Regions from separate parts of the Cobetia sp. ICG0124 genome, predicted to be linked through region 3. Evidence: predicted binding sites of a transcription regulator. Region 3 holds the regulator's gene; each other region holds the start of a gene.
What was found. The regulator sigma-54, encoded in region 3, starts transcription at its own class of promoters, with help from an activator protein. The targets are predictions, from matches to a motif close to TGGCACNNNNNTTGCTNT.
Positions count from the first base shown of each region.

Region 1: the regulator sigma-54 is predicted to act here: its motif matches at 2,293-2,310, upstream of CU110_RS15180 (P-II family nitrogen regulator).
Region 2: the regulator sigma-54 is predicted to act here: its motif matches at 2,281-2,298, upstream of speB (agmatinase).
Region 4: the regulator sigma-54 is predicted to act here: its motif matches at 1,415-1,432, upstream of glnT (type III glutamate--ammonia ligase).

Region 1 covers NZ_CP024893.1:3,243,229-3,247,440, reverse strand. The annotation lists gene glnK (P-II family nitrogen regulator) at 99-437, opposite strand; gene CU110_RS15185 (ammonium transporter) at 588-1,835, opposite strand; gene CU110_RS15180 (P-II family nitrogen regulator) at 1,868-2,206, opposite strand; gene CU110_RS15175 (accessory factor UbiK family protein) at 2,387-2,761, shown strand; gene CU110_RS15170 (hypothetical protein) at 2,762-3,040, opposite strand; partial or broken gene CU110_RS15165 (YifB family Mg chelatase-like AAA ATPase) at 3,268-4,212, shown strand, end outside.
Region 2 covers NZ_CP024893.1:1,597,979-1,602,190, forward strand. The annotation lists partial or broken gene CU110_RS07400 (YjiH family protein) at 1-1,094, opposite strand, end outside; gene speB (agmatinase) at 1,202-2,152, opposite strand; gene CU110_RS07410 (sigma 54-interacting transcriptional regulator) at 2,529-3,713, shown strand; gene CU110_RS07415 (hypothetical protein) at 3,969-4,212, shown strand, end outside.
Region 3 covers NZ_CP024893.1:2,610,665-2,614,876, reverse strand. The annotation lists gene rapZ (RNase adapter RapZ) at 1-142, opposite strand, end outside; gene CU110_RS12270 (PTS sugar transporter subunit IIA) at 189-659, opposite strand; gene raiA (ribosome-associated translation inhibitor RaiA) at 669-977, opposite strand; gene CU110_RS12260 (RNA polymerase factor sigma-54) at 1,184-2,632, opposite strand; gene lptB (LPS export ABC transporter ATP-binding protein) at 2,784-3,524, opposite strand; gene lptA (lipopolysaccharide transport periplasmic protein LptA) at 3,521-4,024, opposite strand; gene lptC (LPS export ABC transporter periplasmic protein LptC) at 4,034-4,212, opposite strand, start outside.
Region 4 covers NZ_CP024893.1:2,009,671-2,013,882, reverse strand. The annotation lists gene CU110_RS09330 (aminomethyltransferase family protein) at 1-900, opposite strand, end outside; gene glnT (type III glutamate--ammonia ligase) at 1,587-2,921, shown strand; gene CU110_RS09320 (glutamine amidotransferase family protein) at 3,039-3,956, shown strand; gene CU110_RS09315 (protein glxC) at 3,956-4,212, shown strand, end outside.

The DNA.
Region 1 (4,212 bases), 630 kb from region 3:
CTGAGCATGAACCACGAGCATCACGCATGAACGGCACGTGCTGAAACGAAAAAACCGCAGACCAATGGCCTGCGGTTTTTTGGGCTTGCACCAGGGGCTTAGACGGCGTCCTTGCCGGTCTCGCCGGTACGGATGCGAATGACCTGCTCCAGCGGCGAGACGAAGATCTTGCCGTCACCGATCTTGCCGGTGTTGGCGACATTGGTGATCGCCTCGATCACGGAATCGATCATGGCGTCATCCACGGCGACCTCGAGCTTCACCTTGGGAAGGAAGTCGACCACATACTCGGCACCCCGATACAGCTCCGTGTGGCCCTTCTGGCGGCCAAAACCCTTGACCTCGGTCACGGTGATACCCTGGACGCCAATCTCGGACAGGGATTCGCGTACGTCGTCGAGCTTGAATGGCTTGATGATGGCAGTGACCAGTTTCATCGTCTCTCTCCTTGGGTGATGGTGCGGGTGGCGTTGCTGCTCGCCACGCCAGCCCCTATTGCTCAAGCATACACCGCTTATCCGGTCAGGAAAAAAGACTCCCGCCAGGTGGCGGGAGTCTTTGGGTGTCGCGTGAGTCTCGATCCTTGATTACTTGCGGCTGGAGGTGAATTCCGGATACGCCTCCATGCCACATTCCGCCAGATCGACGCCTTCGTACTCTTCCTCTTCGCTGACGCGCAGTCCCATGATGGTCTTGATGACCAGCCAGACCACGAAGCTTGCGATGAATACCCAGGCGAAGATGGACACGGCGCCCAGCAGCTGTGCGGAGAAGGTGGCATCGTCATTGGTCAGCGGCACTGCCATCAGGCCCCAGAGACCGACTACACCGTGGACGGAGATGGCACCGACCGGGTCATCGAGCTTGAGCTTGTCGAGGCCGACGATGGAGAACACCACCAGCAGGCCACCGACGGCGCCGATCAGGGTGGCAGCACCGACACTCGGTGCCAGCGGACCAGCGGTGATGGCGACCAGGCCAGCCAGGGCGCCGTTGAGGGCCATGGTCAGGTCAGCCTTGCGGAACCACAGGCGGGCGAGGATCAGGGCAGCGATGACACCCCCGCAGGCAGCGGCGTTGGTGTTGACGAAGACCTGAGCGACCGCGTTGGCTTCATCGATGTTGGACAGCACCAGCTCGGAGCCGCCGTTGAAGCCCAGCCATCCCAGCCACAGGATGAAGGTGCCCAGGGTCGCCAGCGGCAGATTGGAGCCCGGGATGGCGTTGATCTCACCGTTCTTGCCGTACTTGCCCTTGCGAGCCCCCAGCAGCAGCACGCCAGCCAGTGCGGCGGAAGCGCCTGCCATGTGCACGATGCCGGAGCCGGCGAAGTCACTGAAGCCCGCTTCGCTCAGGAAGCCGCCACCCCAGGTCCAGTAGCCCTGGACCGGGTAGATGACGCCCGTCATGACCACGGCGAAGGCCAGGAAGGCCCACAGCTTCATGCGCTCGGCGACTGCACCGGAGACGATGGACATGGCGGTCGCCACGAACACCACCTGGAAGAAGAAGTCGGAACGCGCGCTGTAGTAGATGTCGCCACCGGAAGCGAGCGCTTCCTCAGCGGTATTCTCGGCGCCGATCAAGAAGCCCAGGCTCGGCAGGAAGCCGCCTTCGGCGCTTGAGTACATGATGTGGTAACCGACCACCATGTACATGGTGCAGGCGATGGCGAACAGCGCCACGTTCTTGGTCAGGATCTCGGTAGTGTTCTTGGCGCGTACCAGGCCAGCTTCCAGCATGGCAAAGCCGGCAGCCATCCACAGCACCAGGGCGCCACAGACCAGGAAATAGAAGGTATCAAGTGCGTACTTGACCTCGATGATCTCGTTCATGCGGGATTCTCCTTTATTATTGTGCGCGGGGCTCAGACAGCATCGGCGCCGCGTTCACCGGTACGGATACGGATCACGTCATCCAGCGGGGTGACGAACAGCTTGCCGTCGCCGATCTTGCCGCTGTTGGCTGCCTGGGTGATGGCGTCCAGCACCGTTTCCACACTGCTGTCATCAACAGCCACTTCAATCTTGACCTTGGGAAGGAAGTCGACGACATACTCGGCGCCGCGATACAGCTCGGTGTGGCCCTTCTGTCGCCCGAAGCCCTTCACTTCCGTGACCGTGATGCCTTGCACGCCGTTGTCGGCCAGCGCTTCACGCACGTCGTCCAGCTTGAAGGGTTTGATGATGGCGGTGATCAGTTTCATGTGCTGCCCCCGTTTGCTACCGCAATGATCTGTCATGTTGAGTGCGGCCAATCAGACACTGCTGGTGGCCTGTTCCTGACAAGTGCATCGCACGAGGTATGCCATGAGGTTAAAAAATCTTTAAATTCATCTAGTTGTCCCCATGATGGGCCCGTCGGCTTGCAATGGCTGAGGTGGAGCATGTTCAAGAACGACGTCATCGGGCGTATGGCCCAGCAGATCGGTGAGCGCCTCCAGGACGCCTCGCACGGCCCGGAAGAGCTGCAGAAGTCCGTACAGGGCGTGATGCGCAGCGCCTTTGATCGCATGGAACTGGTGTCGCGCGAGGACTTCGACATCATGATGGATGTGCTGACGCGGACTCGCGGGCGTGTGGAGTCGCTGGAGAAGCAGGTCATCGCACTTGAGGCGCTGCTGGAGAAGCAGGGACTGGTGGCGGGTGCTGCGTCGACCACCGAGCCTGCCGTGGCGGTGGACGATGAGGGAGAGACCGCGCTGGCAAAGCGGGAAGCCGCCAGCCACGCCGAGGAGATCGAGCGTCAACGCGACGCCTGATCAGACCGTCTGTGGACGAGACCCCATCAACCAGCGAACCAGGCCCACCAGAGATGCCACGATCCAGAACACCTCGATCACGAAGCTGGCGAGATTGAAGTTGATGCACAGGCTGATCAACAAGAGGATCGCCCCGCTCAGATTCATGAGGTTGTAGGTCAGGCTACGTGCATCGAGTCTGCCAATCTGCAGCAGAAAGAAGGCACCGACCACCAGAGAGGTGCCGAGCATGCCGATGATGTCCGCCATGGGTGCCAGCGAGGCAAGCATGTCTTGCATGGGGTGTTACTCCTGAAACAAGCCGAAGTCGTCCTGAATGGCTGGCCCTTTCCGTGGGTTGGACGATTCTCTGCCACCCTTGGGTGGCCTCCTTGAGACAGCTTGGCGGTTGTATCAGCAGGGCCGAGACAACCGATCAAATATACGTGCCCTCGCGCTCATGGCAGGCGGGTGCCTGCTCCGATTGCGCCGTGCAGCAGAGAGGCGGCATCACGCAGGGAAGACTCATGTCATTGGCAATGTTGCGCACGCGCGCATCTCTTGGTCTTGAAGCTCCGGAGGTGCAGGTAGAGGTACACCTCTCCAACGGGCTGCCGGGGCTCTCCATCGTTGGCTTGCCGGAAGCGGCGGTGAAGGAAAGTCGTGAGCGAGTGCGCAGCGCATTGCTCAATGCAGGCTTCGAGTTTCCAGCGCGCCGAATCACCCTCAATCTGGCCCCGGCTGACCTGCCCAAGGAGGGTGGGCGCTTTGATCTGCCGATCGCACTGGGCATCCTGGTGGCATCCGGTCAGGTGCCGGAAGAGGCCGTGGCGCAGATCGAGTGTCTGGGCGAGTTGGCACTCGATGGCAGCATTCGCTCCGTTACGGGCGTGCTGCCTGCTGCGCTCTGCTGTCGCAAGGCCGGGCGCACCCTGGTGGTGCCGCGTGGCAATGCCGATGAGGCCGCGCTGGCGGAACAGCTGGATGTGCTGTCCGTGGGCCATCTGCTGGAGTTGGTGGCGCACCTTCTCGGGCGTGAGAGGATCATGCCGCATGTCTGTTCCGTCACTCCTCAGGCGCGACTCCCGGAGCCGGACCTGAGCGAGGTGCGTGGCCAGCATCAGGCGCGGCGTGCGCTGGAGATTGCCGCTGCGGGAGGCCACAACCTGCTGTTCGCGGGGCCGCCGGGTACGGGCAAGACGATGCTGGCCAGTCGCCTCTCCGGCATTCTGCCGCCGCTGGGAGAAGCCGAGGCCCTGGAAGTCGCGGCGGTACGCTCGGTCTGCGGGATGCCGATCATGGAGCGCTGGGGCCAGCGGCCCTTCCGGGCGCCGCATCATACCGCCAGTGGTGTCGCGCTGGTCGGGGGTGGCTCCAGGCCGCGTCCGGGAGAGGTGTCGCTGGCCCATCATGGCGTGCTGTTTCTGGACGAGCTGGCGGAATTTGATCGTGGTGTACTGGAAGTGATGCGT
Region 2 (4,212 bases), 1.0 Mb from region 3:
GCGTGGGGAATCTGCAGCAGTTCCAGCAGCGGAATCATCGGGTAGGAGAGCCAGGTGAAGACCGGCGTGAACTCGGCCAGCATCAGCGCCACGGTCCCGATGGCGATCACCACCGGCAGCAGACCGAGGAAGATGTCCGCCACGTTGAAACCGGCCGATTTCACCAGCTTGAGCGGGCCCGGCGCATGCTCGGCGCGCGCGACGGCCATGCCGAGTGAGTAACGCAGCACGCCACAGTCGCTCTGGTTCTCTTCACTGATCTGGCAGCCGACCGGCTCGTGGTAGTCATCACGCTTGCGCGACAGCGGCGGCAGACGCGGCACGATGACGGCGGCGATCAGGCCTGCGATGACGACGGTCAGATAGAAGGGCACGAACAGGTGATTGATGTTCATGAAGCTGGTGACCAGCAACGCGAAGGCGATCGAGACCACCGAGAAGTTGGTGGCGATCACCGCCGCTTCGCGCTTGCTGTAGAAGCCCTGCTCGTACTGCTGCGTGGTGATCAGCACGCCGACGGTGCCGGAGCCCATCCACGAGGCGGTGGCATCGATGGCGCTGCGACCGGGTAGATTGAAGATGGCGCGGAACGGACGGCGCACCAGGCTGCCGATGAATTCCATGAAGCCGAAGTCGACCAGCAGCGGCAGCAGAATGGCCGCGAAGAAGAAGAAGGTCAGCAGGACAGGGGCGAGATCATTGAGCATCACGCCGCCGGTGAAGGCCGCCGTGACGGCGGCTGGCCCCCACTGGAAGTAGGTCATCAGCGCGAAGATGGCGCCGAGGGCGCGCATGGCAAACCACACCGGCGCGACATCGAACAGCTCATGTGCCGCGCCCTGACGTGCCCAGTTCGGCTTGGCGAGCTTGACGAAGCCGGTGAGGATCACCGACAGACACAGCACCGCGACGGCGATGGCGGGCAAGGCGCTGCCGAGCGTGGCCTTGAGCCAATCGGCCATCAGGCCCATGCCGATGTTGATGGTGTCGCCAACGCTGAACGGCACCAGGAAGAAGCTGACGCCGAGCAGTGACGGCACCAGGAATTTCATCAGCCCCCTGGCCGTCAGCGGCACCGGGCGGGTGGCGATCAGGTCCTTCTTCGGGGACGGTGCGTGCTCCGCCGTCGGGTCGATGCTGGTTGTCATTCGGGTCACCTTGATCTTGTTGTAATGGTCAGGCTCTGATCGGTCATTGCGACTCAGTCGCGCTGTTGCACGCCCGGCAGTACGCAGAGCATCTCGTAGAGCAGGGTCGCGCCCATCAGCGCGGTGTTGCCGCTGGTGTCGTAGGGCGGGGAGACTTCCATCAGGTCACCGCCGACGATATTGAGGCCACGTGCGCCGCGCACGATTTCCATGCCCTGGGGCATGGTCAGGCCGCCGGCTTCCACGGTGCCGGTACCGGGGGCGACGGAGGGGTCCAGTCCGTCGATGTCGAAGGTGATGTACACCGGGCGATCGCCCATCATGTCTCGCACTTCGGCCATCAGCGGGGCGAGTGACTTGAACCAGCACATCTCGGCGGTTTCCACACGGAAGCCCTGCTGACGGCACCAGTCGAAGTCATCGGCGGAGTAGCCGGTGCCACGCAGGCCGATCTGCACCACGCGGTGGCTGTCGAGCAGGCCTTCTTCCTGGGCACGACGAATCGGCGTGCCGTGGGCGATGGGCTCGCCGAACATGTGGTCATTCACGTCGGCGTGGGCATCGATGTGGATCAGACCGACCGGCCCGTGCTTCTTGGCGATGGCGCGCAGCACCGGCAGGGTGACGGTGTGGTCACCGCCCAGGGTGAGCGGCACGCAATCGTGGCTGAGCACTTCATCGTAGAATTTCTCGATGATGTCCATGCTCTTGGGCAGGTGGAAGGTGTTGATCGGCACATCGCCGATGTCCGCCACCTGCAGGCTGTCGAAGGGCGCGGCGCGGGTGGCCATGTTGTAGGGGCGCAGCATGCGCGATTCATCACGGATCTGACGCGGGCCGAGACGCGCGCCCGGACGGTTGGAGGTACCGATGTCCAGCGGAATGCCGATGAAGGCGGCATCCAGGCCTTCCGCGGTTTCCTGAGCCGGCAGGCGCATCATGGTGGCCGGGCCGCCGAAACGTGGCATGTCGTTGCCGCCCAGTGGCTGATTGAATTCGCTCATCTGTCTCTCCAGGGTCTTGAGTCGCTCGCGATACGCTGACGGCGAGCGGGGTATTGTGATGGTTCGCCTGATCGCCTGGCCGGACGGTGTCATGAAAGCCGGCGATTCTCCTTGGCGCATACCCCAGCATTGCAGTAACCATGCCAACTTTCAGTCGATTGATTTTATTGGATTTTTTAAAGAGGTGGTTGTCGAGTGATTCATTTGTGGATCACTCGTGCGCCAATACTGATTCAAAAATGGATCACTGATTCATTTGTGGATCACATTCAGGCATCATCGAGAGTGTCTTCAGCGCAGTGCGAGAAAGAACTGCTGAAAGGAACTGCTGGAAAGCCCCGCCCCGATTCACAGGCTCGACCATGAGGTGCCCGCCATGTCAGAGCTCGACCACCAGATTCTCAAGACCATCATCGACACCGCCCATGACCACTACTTCGTGGTGAGCGCGGATGGCCAGGTGATGGATGTCAGCCCCGGCGCCGCGGCGGTCTATGGCATGACGCGTGAGGCGCTGTGTGCCGCCAACGTGCATGACCTGGAAGCCAGCGGGGTGCTCAAGCCCTCCATCAGCCTGGAGGTGTTGCGCACGGGGCGAACGCTCCAGATGATGCAGCTCACCGCCACCGGGCGGCGGGTGGTGGCGCAGGCGCATCCGGTATTCGTCGAGGGCAAGCTTGAGTGCGTGGTCAGCCGCTCGATGGATCTCACCGATATCCAGCTGCTGCAGCAGGAATATGCCGTGCTCCAGCAGCGCTTCACGGATCACCTGCGCCGCAACTCGCGGGGCAGTGAGCTGGGCGGGGGGAGTGCGGGGGAAAGTGATTGGGGGGCGGTGGGGAGTGCGCGCTCGGGCGAGCAGGCCGCGCGTGAGCAGGCCGAGTGCGAGGACGCCGCGCTGGAACTGGGGGAGCTACAGGTCAAAAGCCCCGTGATGCGTGAGATAGCGCTGCTGCTCAAGCGGGTCGCGCCCACCAACGCCACGGTACTGATGCTGGGCGAATCCGGGGTCGGCAAGACGGCCTTCGCCCATCAACTGCATCGCTGGAGCCAACGCGCCGACGGCCCCTTCATCGAGGTGAACTGCGGCGCCATCCCCGAAAGCCTGTTCGAGTCCGAGATGTTCGGCTATCAAGCCGGTGCCTTCACCGGCGCGGGCAACCGTGGCAAGGCGGGCCTGATGGAACAGGCCGAAGGCGGCACCCTGTTTCTGGATGAAATCGGTGAGCTGCCGCTCGCCACCCAGACCAAGCTGCTCAAGGTGATTCAGGACGGAATGATCACCCGCCTGGGCGACACCACCACCCGCCGCGCCGACTTCCGACTGGTCGTCGCCACCAATCAAGACCTCGCCGCCCGCGTGGAGCAGGGACAATTCCGCCTCGACCTCTACTACCGCATCAATGTGCTCCCCGTCAGCCTGCCCCCGCTGCGCGAACGCCGCGAAGACATTCCCGCCCTGATAGAGCAACACCTCTCACGCCTCAATCAACGTCACGGTCGTCGCAAACTCCTCGACGCTACCTTATGGCCCATCCTCATGCGCCAGAGGCGTTACTGAAAGTTTTACCACTGCTGATACCTTACATAGTGACAACTCCCTCTCAGAGCCTACCGCTGAGGGGGCGGTAGCCATGCCAATCCCGAAACTCGGCCCCAACGAAACGCTCAAGGAAGGCTTGGCACGTATCGAAGCGCAATGGCTCCAAGAGATGGCTGCCGAGTTACCCAGTACTTATGCGATAGCGAAGAGAGCAGGGATTAGTCAGCCGTCGGTAGTAAGGAAGTTGAAGCATATGTTATTAAAATAATTACCATGTGTTCCGACCTCTACTACCGCATCAGAGTGCTCCCCGTCAGCCTGCCGCCGCTGCGCGAATGCCGCGAAGACATTCCCGCCCTGATCGAGCAACACCTCTCCCGCCTCAATCAACGTCACGGTCGCCGCAAACTCCTCGACGCCTCGTTATGGCCCATCCTCATGCGCCAGGACTGGCTCGGCAATATCCGCGAACTGGAAAACTGGCTGGAACGCGCCTGGCTCAGCGCCCCCAGTGATG
Region 3 (4,212 bases):
TGTCCTTTTCCAGCTGCTCGACCAATGGTGCCAGCAGCATGCCGGGCAGATTGTCGATGGCATAGTAGCCAATGTCTTCCAGCGCCTGGAGGGCAATCGATTTGCCGGAACCGGAGCGACCACTGATGATCACGATCTTCATGGAGTGCTCTCCCAGGGCGAGGTCAGCATGAGGTGAAAGCGGAGGTTCAGCGCGCCGGCAATTCGGCGATGGCCGAGGTCAGGGCATCGAACAATGCTCGCTGACTGTCTGCCTGGCGCAATGCTGCCCGGTTGGTGGGCGAGTTGAGCAGTTCCGCCACCTGGCCGAGCAGAGTGAGATGGGTGTCATCTGCCTCCTCGGGGACCAGCAGCACGAACAGCAGATCGATGGGTTCGCCATCGATGGCGTCAAAGTCGATGGGGTCACCGAGCTTCATGAACGCCGCGATGGGGGTCTTGCAGTGTGGACTGCGTGCATGTGGCACGGCCACGCCGTGGCCGATACCCGTCGAACCCAGTCTCTCGCGCCCGATCAGGCGCGAGAAGACTTCCTGGCTGTCCAGGCTGGGAATGTTCTGAGCAATGAAGGTGCTGAAGAATTCCAGCACCCGCTTCTTGCTCCCCCCGGGGACGCCGTAGAGCGTGCGCTCGGGGGGAAGGATCTGATCAAGTGTCATGGCAGAAGGTCAACGGGTCCCGGTGCCCTGAGAGCGAGCCTGGGACTTTTCCTTGTGTTTGACCAGCTGGCGGTCCAGCTTGTCGGCGAGCGCGTCGATGGCAGCGTACATGTTGGGGTCTTCTGCCAGGGCATGGAGGTCGGCGCCAGCGGCGTGCAGGGTGCAGGCAGCCTGTTGGCGTTCCTTCTCGATCGACAGTGTCACCTGAACATTGGTGATGTTGTCGTAATGCCGTTCGAGGCGAGCGAGCTTCTCGTTGACATAATCGCGGAGAGGATCGGTGAGTTCCACATGATGCCCGGTGATATTCACTTGCATGGACACGCTCCTTTATCCAGCGGGTTGCCTTTGAATTGTAACCCTTTTTGACTGCGAGCAAACCCTGATTGAACGCGCGGCCACGGTGTACCGAGCGTCTACCCCGACAATGCCCAAGCTTTGAACAAAGATCAACGCTGCGCTGCATCGTGGGGCAAGGCTTGTCTTCAACCCAGCGAGGGATATCAGCAGGTTCTTCATGAGCATCACGCCAAGCGCTTGCGCTCGCTGGAGGAGGGGATGCCCATGGCCTCGCGATACTTGGCGACCGTCCGGCGCGCTACCTCGATGCCATCACTGGCCAGCAGATCCACCAGGCGTGAGTCGGACAATGGCTTGCGCGCCGGTTCTTCCGAGATCAGCTTGCGAATGCGCGCGCGGATCGCGGTGCTGGAATGCGCGTCACCGTTGCCGCTGCCACCCACCTGACTCGAGAAGAAGAACTTGAGTTCGAACACGCCTCTCGGGGTGTGGATATATTTCTGGGTGGTCACCCGCGAGATGGTGGATTCGTGCATCTCGACCACTTCCGCGATGTTGGCGAGGATCAGCGGCTTCATGCCTTCTTCCCCCTGCTCGAGGAAGTCGATCTGGCGCGCCATGATCTCGCGGCCCACCTTGAGCAGGGTGTCATTGCGTGAGGACAGGCTCTTCATCAGCCAGCGGGCTTCCTGAAGATTGTCCTTGAGGAAGGTGTTGTCCGCGGACTTGTCGGCCCGCTTGATGAGGGCGGCATATTCCGGCTGGATACGCAGCTTGGGCAGCGCTTCCGGGTTGAGCTCGACCTGCCAGCCGTGACGCGTATGACGGACCAGCAGGTCCGGGATGACGTAATCACTGGCAGGCTCGCCCCAGGCGGACGCCGGGCGCGGGTCGAGCGCCCGTACCAGACGAATGACGTGATCCAGCTCATCATCATCCAGGCTCAGGCGACGCTTGAGCAGCTTGCGATCGTCATTGCCCAGTGCCTCGAGGAATTGCCGCACCAGACGGCGGGCCTGGGCCAGCAGCGGCAGATCGTCCGGCAGCAGGGCCAGCTGCAGCAGCAGACATTCGCGCAGGTCTCGAGCGAACACACCGGTGGGATCGAACTGCTGAAGGCGCAGCAGGACCTGCTCGAGTTCCGACGCCTTGAGGCCGGGCAGTCCCTGACCTCGCAGGCCATCGACCAGTTCGTCCAGGCTCATGCTCAGGTAGCCGGCCCCATCCACCGCATCGATCAGACTCTCCGCCATCTGGCGTTCACGTGCATCGAGGTCCGTCATCGCCAGCTGCCAGCGCAGGTGGTCCTGCAGGCTTTCGACACTGGTGTTGCGATCGAAGTCCGGCCCGTCCTCGCTCGAGCTTCCGCTGCCGGAACTGGTCAGGCTGCCTGCGTGATCCTGGTAGAGGTCCGACCAGTCACTGTCGAGAGGGTATTCTTCAGGAATCTCGCTGTTGGTCTCGGAGGTGGAGATCTCGCTCTTGTCCTGTGTCTCCGCGACATCCAGCGACTCGTATTCCTCGTCAAGCTCCAGCATGGGGTTTGACTCAAGCGCCTGCTGTATCTCCTGACGCAGGTCCAGCGTCGACAACTGCAGCAGCTGGATCGCTTGCTGAAGTTGCGGGGTCATGGTCAGGGAAGTGCCGAGTCGAAGCTGCAAGGTGGGTTTCATGGGGTCTGTCATTCACGGCAAAGGAACGTGCATCTACGCTATACCGTGGGTCGGGGCACTGACAAGGGGCAGTCGAGAATATTCAAGCAACTTGCATGCCATGTTGCCACCAAGGTGGTATGGACGTCATGCGTTCGAGTGAGGTGTGGCACTAGAGCTTGAACTCATGGCCCAGGTAGACATCACGCACCTGCTGGTTGGCGAGGATGGTGTCGGCGTCGCCATGCGCGATGATCTGACCATCGCCCACGATGTAGGCGGTATCGCAGATGTCGAGTGTCTCGCGCACGTTGTGGTCGGTGATCAGCACCCCGATACCGCGGTCGCGCAGCTGGCGCACGATGCTCTTGATCTCGCCCACCGAGATGGGGTCCACGCCGGCAAACGGCTCATCGAGCAGCACGAAGTCTGGCTCGGTGGCCAGTGCGCGAGCGATCTCCACGCGGCGGCGCTCCCCGCCGGAAAGGCTCATGCCGGCACTGTCACGAATATGCGTGATGCTGAACTCGTTGAGCAGCTCCTCCAGGCGTGCCTTGCGTCCGTTGCGATCCAGGTCCTTGCGCGTCTCGAGGATCGCCATGATGTTGTCGGATACCGAGAGCTTGCGGAAGATCGAGGCTTCCTGGGGCAGATAGCCGATGCCGGCGCGAGCCCGCTGATGCATGGCGGCGCCGGACAGGTCGTGGTCATCGATGGTCACGCTACCGGCATCCGAGCGCACGAGGCCGACGATCATGTAGAACGAGGTCGTCTTGCCGGCCCCGTTGGGGCCCAGCAGGCCTACGATGTCACCCTGGCGGATTTCCAGCGAGATGTCCTTGACGACCTTGCGACCCTTGTAGGCCTTGGCCAGATGACGAGCGCTGAGGGTACGTGGGCTGGCAGCAGTCATGTGCCATTGCTGGCATTGACCTGGCGCTTGTCCAGGAAGTATTCCACGTAGCCACCTTCGAAGGTGTCATCGCCTTTCTCCAGACGGGCATCGCCGACCAGTTCCACCCGACGTTCCAGCGCGTGGTAGCGAATGGTATTCGCCCAGCCCTTGACCAGTCGCTCGTCGGTATCGGGTTTCTGCTCCATGTAGGCGCGCTGGCCGGTGGCCTTGACCAGGGAAATCTCGCCGCTGTCGGCGCGACTGATGTCCACGCGCGCGGCATCCAGCTTCATGCTGCCCTGGCGCATTTCCACGCGACCGGTATAGGTGGCTGTGCCGGCCTTGTCATCCAGTGACAGTGAGTCGGCGGCAATGTTGATCGGCTGGTTGGCATCGCTGTCCAGCGCCAGTGCGGTCGGGGAAAGCGTCGTCATGCCAAGTGCCAGGCCAAGGGCCATGACACCGGGTCTGAGTGTCTGGCGCCAGACCGTCAAGGGCGTGAGAGTCGTTGAAGTCATGGGGTGCGCTCACTGATCCTGGGCCGGCGCGGCATCGAAGGTGCTGGAGACGCGGCCATCATCGTCACGGGTGGTGTCATTGCCGGTGTCGAGAGTCTCGGCTTCCCGGGCGGCATCGCTCTTGCCCTTGCCGGGTTGCAGGGTACTGCGGACGCGGCCTTCCAGCTGGGCGGAATCCTGAGAGAGGT
Region 4 (4,212 bases), 600 kb from region 3:
TTTCGAGTCCAACAGCACGCCATAGACCTTGACGCGCTCCTTGCCCTGCAGCGCGAAGTGTTCGCTGGCGCCACGGAATTCGGTCTTGCCCGGTGAGACGGTGAAGTCCAGGCCCAGCTCCCACAGGGTGTCGCCCACCGGCTGGTCGGGATACGGGTAGGTTTCGGAATTGTCCGCCGGGTAGAACAGCAGGTGGCTCTCGACCCGCAGCCAGTCAAGGGTGCCGAAGCTGCACGGCTTGATGCCCATGTCGGCGCCATCTTCGAGAATCTGTTCCCACAGAGAGGGAGCGTCCTTGGCCTTGCAGAAGATCTCGTAGCCCCGCTCGCCGGTGTAGCCGGTGCGCGAGATCATCACGTGGTAGCCGAACAGCTGGGTCTGCAGATGGTGGAAGTAACGCAGCTCACGGATGCCCGGCACGTGACGCTCAAGGAAATCCACCGCGACCGGCCCCTGCAGTGACATGTCATGCATGTCGTCATCGAAGGTCAGGCTGACGGCACGCCCCAGGGCACTCTTGGCCAGCATTTCATTCGCGGTGCCCGTGCCGTGCACCACGAGATAGGAGTTCGGCGCCAGGCAATAGACGATGCAGTCGTCGACGAACTTGCCGGCCTCATTCAAGACGCTGGCGTACACCGATTTGCCCGGATACAGCTTGGACATGTCCCGCGTGGTGACGTAATCCAGCACGGCCTGAGCGTGCGGGCCGTTGCAGTGGATCTTCTTGAGCCCCGAGACATCCATCAGACCGGCGCGGGTGCGGATGGTCTCGTGGTCATCGGCCGTGTCCGAGACGGCGTAATTCCAGGCAGTGCCCATGCCATTCCAGTCTTCCAGCTCCGCGCCCAGCTTGCGGTGTTGTTCGGCCAATGCCGAGATGCGCCATGAATTCGCCATGCGTCCCTTTCTCCTGTGAGTCGTGCTGCCTAGCGTAAGTGGGTGGTGCCGTAGTCCTGCTGGTGCTGGCGGAGATGGCGCGCAAGACGCGCATTCGCCGCAGGAGGTGTTGTTGTTCTGTTGCCTCTTCAGGCGCCTCTTCAGGCGCTTCACAAGGACTTGTGCCTGCTGCTTGCCTTGCCTGATCGCATGAGTGTCGATTCTTGAAAGGAAAGAAACATTCCTCATGGTTAAGCAAGGGGCTTGCCAATTCCGTCAAAGGCCATGGACACGGCAATCCTTGAGCGGGTCAGGCGCTGATTGGCAGCACGAATTCGGGCGTGAATATCAGCGCTTTGCGTCATGCTGGTGCGAAGAGGGGGCTTTGGGCACCGAAATGATGCCTATTTCGAGAAACGGGCAGGATTTCACTCAGGATCACCTGGCGTTTTATGTGGGGTAAAACGAGCTCGGAAAATAAATTCCCATGCAAAACATGAGGTTGATGAAAAGTTCTGGGCGGCAGCTGGCGAAATGGCATGCTGCATGCTTTTCTTTGAGGGAAATAAAGTTGACCAGCAGGAATCACAAAAACTCGTTTCATCCGCTATCTTGGCGTGGCGTGTCACCACAAGGGGTCAGGTTTCCCGGGGTGGCAGACAGTGTCGAGGGAGATGGAACCCGGTCCGCTCTCAGAGGAAACCCAGATGTCACCCGAAAAGGCGCAACAGTTCATCAAGGATCACGATATTCGCTACTTGCTGGCGCAGTTCGTGGATATTCATGGCGCTGCCAAGACCAAGTCCGTGCCGGCCAATTGCCTGATGGATGTGGTCGAGAAGGGCGCCGGCTTTGCCGGCTTCGCCGTCAGTGGTCTCGGCATGTCGCCGGAGGGGCCGGACTTCATGGCGCGTGGCGATCTGGACTCGCTGTGCCTGGTGCCGTGGCAGCCGGGCTATGCGCGCATGGCCTGTGATGGCTACGTCAATGGGCAACCGTTCGCCAACGACAGCCGTGTGGTACTGCTCAAGCAGCTGGAGCGCATGAAGGAGAAGGGCTGGACACTCAATAGCGGGCTGGAGCCGGAATTCTCACTGTTCCGCCGGGGGGAAGCGGGTGAGCTGTTGCCGGTGGATGAGAGCGATACCCTCGCCAAGCCCTGCTACGACTACAAGGGCCTGTCACGTTCGCGTGAATTCCTCGAGCGTCTGGTCGAATCGCTGCAGGCGGTGGACTTCGACGTCTATCAGATCGATCACGAGGACGCCAATGGCCAGTTCGAGATCAACTACACCTACAGCGATGCGCTGACCTCGGCAGACCGCTTCACCTTCGTGCGCATGGCTGCCGGCGAGATCGCCAATGACCTGGGCATGGTGTGCTCCTTCATGCCCAAGCCGCTGGCGGACCGCCCGGGCAACGGCATGCACTTCCACCTGTCCGTGTGTGATGACACCGGCCGCAATCTGTTTGGCGATGACTCCGATTCCCAGGGCATGGGCCTGTCGCCGCTGGCGTATCACTTCCTCGGCGGTCTGCTGGCGCATGCCCCGGCGCTGTGTGCCTTTGCCGCGCCGACCGTCAATTCCTACAAGCGTCTGGTCGGGGGTGGCAGCACCAGCGGCGCGACCTGGGCGCCGGTCTTCGTCGCCTACGGGGACAACAACCGCTCGGCCATGGTGCGCGTGCCCTACGGTCGCCTCGAGTTCCGCCTGCCGGACGCCGGCTGCAACCCCTATCTCGTGCACGCCGCCATCATCGCGGCGGGGCTGGATGGCGTGGCGCGCAAGCTGGACCCGGGCACGCCCCACAACATCAATCTCTACTCGCTGACCCCGAGCGAATGCGCCGAGAAGGGCATCGAGACGCTGCCGCAGAATCTGGCCCTGGCCATCGATGCGCTCGAGGCGGACAGCATTCTGCGCGAGAGCCTGGGCGAGGGGATCTGCGCCGAGTTCATGCGCCTCAAGCGCGAGGAATGGCGGGATTACAACGCGCACGTCAGTGCTTGGGAAGTCCAGCGCTACGCCGAATTCTTCTGATCTCATCCGGCGGCGCTCGCGGACCTCGCGGATCATGTCAGACGAGGGTCGCCACTGTCACCACCACGCTCAAGACACCAGGCAGGAGACGCCTCCTGCCCGTGAGAGGACATCACCATGTGTGGAATCGTAGGGCTTTATCTCAAGAACCCGGCGCTGGAATCGCGCCTGGGGGAGCTGTTCGAGCCGATGTTGATCGCGATGACCGATCGCGGCCCGGACAGCGCTGGCTTCGCCATCTATGGCGACGAATTTGACGCTGGCATCAAGCTGACGCTGCAAAGCGATGGTGTCGATGAGGATTGGGAGGCGATCGCCAAGGGCCTGGGCGAGCAGGTCGGCACGGTGGCGGACTGGTTCAGCAATGCCAGTGTCGCGGTATTCAAGATCGCCGGGGAAGAGAGCGCCGTGCGTAGCTGGCTTGCCGACAGTGCCCCGCAGATTCGCGTATTGAGCGTGGGGCAGAGCATCGAAATCCTCAAGGCAGTGGGCCTGCCGGCCCATATCGCCAGCCTCTATGGCCTCAAGGGCATGCAGGGCAGCCACATCATCGGCCATACCCGCATGGCGACCGAAAGCGCCGTGACCCTGCAGGGCAGCCACCCGTTCTCCACCGGGCGTGATCTGTGCCTGGTCCACAATGGCTCGCTGTCCAACCACAACTGGCTGCGCACCAAGCTCAAGCGTGAGGGCATCAGCTTCGAGACCGACAACGATTCCGAAGTCGCCGCTGGCTACCTGACCTGGCGTCTGGAGCAGGGCGACAGCCTGGAAGCCGCGATCACCGGCGCCCTGAAGGACCTTGATGGCTTCTTCACCTTCACCATTGGCACCCGTGATGGCTTCGCCGTGGTGCGTGACCCGATCGCCTGCAAGCCTGCCGTGATCGCCGAGACCGATGATTACGTGGCCATGGCCTCGGAATACCGCGCCCTGGCCAGTCTGCCGGGCATCAAGGATGCCCGCGTGTGGGAGCCGGAACCCGGCCGCCTGTATCTGTGGGAAAAAGACACCGCCCGTTCGGAGGCCGCGTAATGATGAAGACTCACGATCTGGCCGTTGATGGGCTGCGCGAATTGAACCAGGCCTTGCACGATGCCGACACCCTGAAGGACGCGCGTGAGTGGCGAGTGGTCAATTCCGACGGCGCCCACAACATCGCCTGCGGCATCAATGACGCTATCAGTGTCGATATCGATGGCCACGCGGGCTACTACTGTGCGGGCATGAATCAGAAGGCCAGCGTCACCATCCACGGCAACACCGGGGTCGGGGTGGCGGAAAACATGAT